2 linked regions of the Streptomyces venezuelae ATCC 10712 genome follow. The main gene of each other region encodes a partner of the protein of the gene in region 2 in a complex. Links are inferred from orthologs where the notes say so. Each region holds a gene or a part of one and is shown on either strand. Other genes may lie near its edges.

Region 1 (3,396 bases), 3.0 Mb from region 2 along the record:
TCCCAAGTACATGCTGCCGGTGAAGCTCCACCAGCTCAGCGCGCGCTTCGGCCAGTCCGGCGTCAACTGGATGTCCGTGCACACCGGCATCGACTTCCCCGTGCGGACCGGCACCCCCGTGATGGCCGCGACCGACGGCACCGTCCGCACCCAGATCAACAGCGCCTACGGCAACATGGTCATCGTGACCGCCCCCGACGGCACCGAGACCTGGTACTGCCACCTCAGCAGCGCCAAGATCCGCTCCGGCCAGGTGAAGGCCGGCGACGTCATCGCGTACTCCGGCGACACCGGCAACTCCACCGGCCCGCACCTCCACTTCGAGGTCCGGCCGGGCGGCGGCTACGCGATCGACCCGCTGGCCTGGCTGCGCAGCCACGGGCTCGACCCCACCAGCTGACCTCGCCCTTCACGTACGCGAGCGGGCCCCGGCCGAAGAAGCCGGGGCCCGCTCGCGTACGCCGTCCGTGCCGCTACAGCTTCTCGACCGGCGCGTACCGCAGCAGCAGCCGCTTCGGCTTCTCGTCGCCGAAGTCGATCGTCGCCTGGGCGTCCGCACCCGCGCCGGTCACCGTCATGACCGTGCCGAGCCCGAACTGGTCGTGCGTGACCCGGTCGCCGACCTGGAGCGAGATCACCGGCTTCTCCCCGGCACGCCGGGTCGCGAAGCCCGAGGGGCCGGAGCGCGAGCGGGAGGACGAGAGCGAGGAGGTGATCCCCGAGGTCGGCCCGGCGGGCTTCACCATCGGACCGGTCCGCTTCCACTCCAGGTACGCGGGCGGGATCTCCTCCAGGAAACGCGAGGCCGGGTTGTACGAGGGCTGGCCCCAGGCGCTGCGCATCGACGAACGCGTCAGGTAGAGCCGCTCGCGGGCGCGCGTGATGCCCACGTACGCGAGGCGCCGCTCCTCCTCCAGCTCCTTCGCCTGACCGAGGGCCCGCATGTGCGGGAAGACGCCGTCCTCCATGCCGGTCAGGAACACGACGGGGAACTCGAGGCCCTTGGCGGTGTGCAGGGTCATCAGCGTGATGACGCCACGGCCCTCCTCGTCCTCGTCCGGGATCTGGTCCGAGTCGGCGACGAGCGCGACCTTCTCCAGGAACTCGGCGAGGGTGGCGGGCTCCTCGCCCCGCTCCTGCTCGAACTCCAGGGCCACGGCGGCGAGTTCCTGGAGGTTCTCGATCCGGGTCTCGTCCTGCGGGTCGGTCGAGGCCTGGAGCTCGGCCAGATAGCCCGTGCGCTCCAGGACGGCCTCCAGGACGACGGCGGGCCCGGCGCCGGACTCGACGACGGTGCGCAGCTCGTCCATCAGCGCGTTGAAGCGCTTCACGGCGTTCGCCGAGCGCGCGGCCATGCCGTACGCCTCGTCGACCCGCTTGAGGGCCTGCGGGAAGGTGATCTTCTCGCGCAGCGAGAGGGCGTCGATCATGGCCTCGGCGCGCTCGCCGATGCCCCGCTTGGGGACGTTGAGGATGCGGCGGAGCGGGACGTTGTCCTCGGGGTTGGCGAGGACGCGCAGGTACGCGAGGACGTCCCGGACCTCCTTGCGCTCGTAGAAGCGCACGCCGCCGACGACCTTGTAGGGCAGTCCGACGCGGATGAAGATCTCTTCGAAGACGCGGGACTGGGCGTTGGTCCGGTAGAAGACGGCGACGTCCCCGGCCTTGGCCTCGCCCGCGTCGGTGAGCCGGTCGATCTCGTCGGCGACGAACTGCGCCTCGTCGTGCTCGGTGTCCGCGACGTAGCCGGTGATCTGCGAGCCCGCGCCCGCGTTCGTCCACAGGTTCTTGGGGCGGCGGGACTCGTTGCGCTCGATGACGGCGTTCGCGGCGGAGAGGATCGTCTGCGTGGAGCGGTAGTTCTGCTCCAGGAGGATCGTCGTCGCGTCCGGGTAGTCCTCCTCGAACTGGAGGATGTTGCGGATGGTCGCGCCGCGGAAGGCGTAGATCGACTGGTCGGCGTCACCGACGACGCACAGCTCGGCCGGGCCGAGGTCCTCGTAGCCGGTGCCGACGAGCTCCCGGACGAGGGTGTACTGGGCGTGGTTGGTGTCCTGGTACTCGTCGACGAGGACGTGGCGGAAGCGGCGGCGGTAGTGCTCGGCGACGTCGGGGAACGCCTGGAGCAGGTGGACCGTCGTCATGATGATGTCGTCGAAGTCCAGGGCGTTGGCCTCGCGCAGCCGCGCCTGGTACATCCGGTACGCCTCGGCGAGCGTCTTCTCGAAGCCGTCGACGGCCTGGTCGGCGAAGGACTCCTCGTCGATCAGCTCGTTCTTCAGGTTCGAGATCTTGGCGCTGAAGGACTTCGGCGGGAACTTCTTCGGGTCGAGGTCCAGGTCACGGCAGACCAGGGACATCAGCCGCTTGGAGTCGGCCGCGTCGTAGATCGAGAAGGACGAGGTGAAGCCGAGCTTCTTCGACTCGCGGCGCAGGATGCGGACGCAGGCGCTGTGGAAGGTCATCACCCACATCGCGTTGGCCCGCGGGCCGACGAGCTGCTCGACGCGCTCCTTCATCTCGCCGGCGGCCTTGTTCGTGAAGGTGATCGCCAGTATCTGGCCGGGGTGCACGTGCCGCGTGCCGAGGAGATGGGCGATGCGGTGGGTGAGCACCCGGGTCTTGCCGGAGCCGGCGCCCGCGACGATGAGCAGCGGGGTGTCGGTGTGGACGACGGCCGCGCGCTGCTGCTCGTTCAGCCCCTCGAGGAGCGCGGCGGGGTCCACGGCGGGGCGGTGGGCCCCGTCGCGGTAGTACGCCTCCCGGGCGGGCGGGGGCACGTCGAAGTGCTCCCCGAAGAGGTCGTGCGGGACGTCCTCCACGGCCGGGGCGCCGTGCTCGTCGTCCTCGGGGTGGGGCGGGGGCTCCTCCGAGGAGTGGTTCTGGAGGCCGGCCAGGAAGCTGTCGTCAAAGAGGCTGCTCATCGCCTCACGAGTCTAGGACGCCCCACCGACATCCGGGCCCGGCTTCGGGACCCGGCTTGCTCACAGCGTGCGGAACGGGTCACACCGGCCCGCGCCCGCCGGGCGGGCGGCTCAGGTCCAGAGGGTCGCGATGAAGATGTTCGCCGTGGTCAGACCGCCGACGGCGGCGAAGAGGCCCTTGTCGACCCGCTCCTCGTCGCGCTTGACGTAGACGAGACCGAGGATGACGACGAGGATCGCGAGCTTGATGCCGATCTTGAGGTTGTTGACGGTCTGGTCGTCCGCCTGGTTCAGGCCGACGAGCGCGACGCCGGTGACCAGCATGGTCAGCGCGCCGTGCAGCATCGCGGGGCTGAAGCGGGCCGTACCGGCACCCATCGCCTTCATCTGGGTCAGGAATCCACCCAGCAGGGAGGCGATACCGATGACGTGCAGGGCGACGAAGACATTGATGAGTACGTCCATGGGGCGG
Region 2 (3,306 bases):
CGGCAGAACGCGTTCTGCACCTCCTGGAACGTCTGGCCGGTGAACGAGTTCACCGTGAAGACGATCTGGTCGATGTGGACCGGGACGCGCTCCAGGTCGACGAGGATCGCCTCGTCGTCACCGCCCTGCCCGGCGCCGCCCACGAGGTTGTCACCGGTGTGCTTGACCGAGCCGTCGTCGCTGACCAGGTGACGGAAGAAGACCACGTCGACCGGCTGCTTCTCGGCGAACAGGACGGCCGAGGCGTCCAGGTCGATCTCCCGGGTGCGCGAACCGAAGAGACCACGGCGCGGCGCGGCCTGCCAGCCGAGACCCATCCGCACCTGCGTGAGGCTGCCCCCGCCCCGCTTCTCCAGGCTGATGGCCTGGCCCTTGGTCATGTTGACCGACACGCGTCTGCCCCTCTCGTTGACGTTCCCCCGCGTCCGGTGTCCCGGTGCGTGCGGTTGTCCAGCACCCTACGCAGCGCCACCGACACCGCGGAGGTGCGGTCCGGTTTTGTGTCGGTCTTGCAACACACCGGACCGCGTCCGGTCAGGCGAGTCCCGCCTCCTTCATCTGGCGCAACTCCTTCTTCAGCTCCCCCACTTCGTCGCGGAGCCGGGCGGCGACCTCGAACTGCAGCTCGGCGGCGGCGGCGCGCATCCGGTCGGTCATCTCCTCGATGATCGCGGCCAGTTCGGTGGCGGGCCGGTCGCCGAGCTCGACGGTGGAGCCGGCCTTGCCCTTGCCCTTGACGCCGTGCGCGGCGAGCGAGGGGACGGGGGCCTTGGTGCCCTTGCCCTCCTTGCCCTGGCGGTAGCCGGTGCCGAGCAGCTCCTCGGTGTCGATCTCCTCGCGCGCGATGGTCGCGACGATGTCGTTGATCTTCTTGCGGAGCGGCTGCGGGTCGATGCCGTGCTCGGTGTTGTACGCGATCTGCTTCTCGCGGCGCCGGTTGGTCTCGTCGATGGCCTGCTCCATCGCCGGGGTGATCCGGTCGGCGTACATGTGGACCTGGCCCGAGACGTTGCGCGCGGCGCGGCCGATGGTCTGGATCAGGGAGGTGCCGGAGCGCAGGAAGCCCTGCTTGTCGGCGTCGAGGATGGCGACGAGGGAGACCTCGGGGAGGTCGAGGCCCTCGCGGAGGAGGTTGATGCCGACGAGGACGTCGTACTCTCCGGCGCGCAGCTCGCGGAGGAGCTCGATCCGGCGCAGGGTGTCGACGTCGCTGTGGAGGTAGCGCACCTGGATGCCGAGCTCGAGGAAGTAGTCCGTGAGGTCCTCGGCCATCTTCTTGGTGAGGGTGGTGACGAGGACCCGCTCGTCCCGCTCCGTGCGCAGCCTGATCTCGTGGACCAGGTCGTCGATCTGGCCCTCGGTGGGCTTGACGACGACCTCGGGGTCGACCAGGCCGGTCGGGCGGATGATCTGCTCGACGAAGCCGTCGCCGCGCGACAGCTCGTACGTCCCGGGGGTGGCCGAGAGGTAGACGGTCTGGCCGATGCGCTCCTGGAACTCCTCCCACTTCAGCGGGCGGTTGTCGAGGGCGGACGGGAGCCGGAAGCCGTGGTCGACCAGGGTCCGCTTGCGGGAGGCGTCGCCCTCGTACATGGCGCCGATCTGCGGCACGGTGACGTGCGACTCGTCGATGACGAGGAGGAAGTCCTCGGGGAAGTAGTCGAGGAGGGTGTTGGGCGCGGAGCCGGGCTCGCGGCCGTCGAAGTGCATCGAGTAGTTCTCGATGCCGGAGCAGGAGCCGATCTGGCGCATCATCTCGATGTCGTACGTGGTGCGCATGCGCAGGCGCTGGGACTCCAGGTGCTTGCCCTGCTTGTCGAGTTCGGCGAGGCGGCCCTCCAGCTCGCGCTCGATGTCGTTGACCGCGCGCTCCATGCGCTCGGGGCCCGCGACGTAGTGGCTGGCGGGGAACACGTACAGCTCGCGGTCCTCGCTGATGACCTCGCCGGTGAGCGGGTGGAGGGTGGAGAGGGCCTCGATCTCGTCGCCGAACATCTCGATGCGGACGGCGAGCTCCTCGTACACCGGGAAGATCTCGATGGTGTCGCCGCGGACGCGGAAGGTGCCGCGGGTGAACGCGAGGTCGTTGCGCGTGTACTGGATGTCGACGAAGCGGCGCAGCAGCTGGTCGCGGTCGACCTCCTCGCCGACCTTGAGCGGGACCATCCGGTCCACGTACTCCTGGGGCGTGCCGAGGCCGTAGATGCAGGAGACGGAGGCGACCACGACGACGTCCCTGCGGGTGAGCAGGGAGTTCGTCGCGGAGTGGCGGAGCCGCTCCACCTCCTCGTTGATCGAGGAGTCCTTCTCGATGTACGTGTCCGACTGCGGCACGTACGCCTCGGGCTGGTAGTAGTCGTAGTACGAGACGAAGTACTCCACCGCGTTGTTCGGGAGGAGCTCGCGGAACTCGTTCGCCAGCTGGGCCGCCAGCGTCTTGTTCGGCGCCATCACCAGGGTGGGGCGCTGGAGCTTCTCGATCATCCACGCGGTGGTGGCCGACTTTCCGGTGCCGGTGGCACCGAGGAGCACGACGTCCTTCTCGCCCGCGCGGATGCGCCGCTCCAGGTCGGCGATGGCCGCCGGCTGGTCGCCGCTGGGCTTGTACTCACTGACGACCTCGAAGGGCGCCACCGAACGTTCGATCTTGGAAACGGGCCGCATGCAACCACCGTACGACCCGGCACTGACAGTCGGGCGGTGATCGGCCCCCGCGAGGGCCCCGGTCACCAGTCCTGGGAGCGGTGGCCGGCCCGCGGGACGCCCCTGCGAGCGGCCCGGCCCGCGGGGCGGGCCGTCCAGTTCGCGGGCTCCCCGTAGGACGGGACGTGACGCGGGGCGGGCACACCGGGGCGGTACGGCGCCCGGGCCGTCGCCTGCCAGTCCGGGTCCCCCATCACGAGCAGCGGGTCGAACATGACGACGACGGCGGCCAGGATGAGGAAGACCGCCGGGCCGATCAGCATCGGCAGCAGCGGTGAGGCGGTGCCCCCGGTGGCGGTGGCGGGGCCCCCGCCGTGCAGATGGACGCTGACCGCCGCCATGGCGGTGTAGTGCATACCACTGACGGCGACGCCCATCACCAGGCTGGCGCCGAGACTGGCCAGAAATCCATGGACGGAGACGGCCGCCCAGAGGGCCGCGGTGGCGGCCACGACGGCGATGACCACGGACAGGGCGACGGTGAGCGTGTCGTACTCGATGCGCCCCTGGAGGCGCATCCCGGCCATCCCGAGGTAGTGCATGGTGGCGACGCCGAGACCGGTGATGGTCCCGCCGGTGACCAGGGTGAGGGCGGTCGCCCCG

What was found.
Region 1: the proteins of uvrB (region 2) and pcrA are in contact, whole or in part, in a crystal structure (PDB 7EGT), measured with the Thermus thermophilus proteins. The link is inferred for Streptomyces venezuelae ATCC 10712 from one-to-one orthologs. Residues at the interface, in WP_096411307.1 of Thermus thermophilus: Glu23, Leu25, Arg26, Asp27, Gly28, Glu29, Arg30, Phe31, Arg55, Glu326, Asp327, Phe328, Glu379, Ser382, Gln383, His398, Gly400, Arg401; in WP_096412145.1 of Thermus thermophilus: His654, Arg656, Phe657, Gln666, Asp668, Glu669, Lys680, Arg681, Leu682, Ser683, Lys685, Tyr686, Ala687.

What each region holds. Positions count from the first base shown.
Region 1 is NZ_CP029197.1:4,821,559-4,824,954, reverse strand. The notes cover bases 200-3,283. They hold pcrA (DNA helicase PcrA), read right to left. Parts: upstream 2,925-3,283; coding sequence 474-2,924; downstream 200-473. Other genes in these bases: DEJ43_RS22415 (hypothetical protein), read right to left, coding at 3,036-3,283; DEJ43_RS22425 (M23 family metallopeptidase), read left to right, coding at 200-400. Also shown: more of DEJ43_RS22425, read left to right, coding at 1-199; more of DEJ43_RS22415, read right to left, coding at 3,284-3,389. UniProt on the Escherichia coli protein: A helicase with DNA-dependent ATPase activity. Unwinds DNA duplexes with 3'-5' polarity. Translocates on single-stranded DNA with 3'-5' polarity. Initiates unwinding more efficiently from a nicked substrate than double-stranded DNA.
Region 2 is NZ_CP029197.1:1,789,868-1,793,173, forward strand. Bases 100-3,093 are described here. They hold uvrB (excinuclease ABC subunit UvrB), read right to left. Parts: upstream 2,665-3,093; coding sequence 535-2,664; downstream 100-534. Other genes in these bases: DEJ43_RS07905 (TerD family protein), read right to left, coding at 100-392; DEJ43_RS07915 (MHYT domain-containing protein), read right to left, coding at 2,727-3,093. Outside these bases: more of DEJ43_RS07905, read right to left, coding at 1-99; more of DEJ43_RS07915, read right to left, coding at 3,094-3,306. UniProt on the Escherichia coli protein: The UvrABC repair system catalyzes the recognition and processing of DNA lesions. A damage recognition complex composed of 2 UvrA and 2 UvrB subunits scans DNA for abnormalities.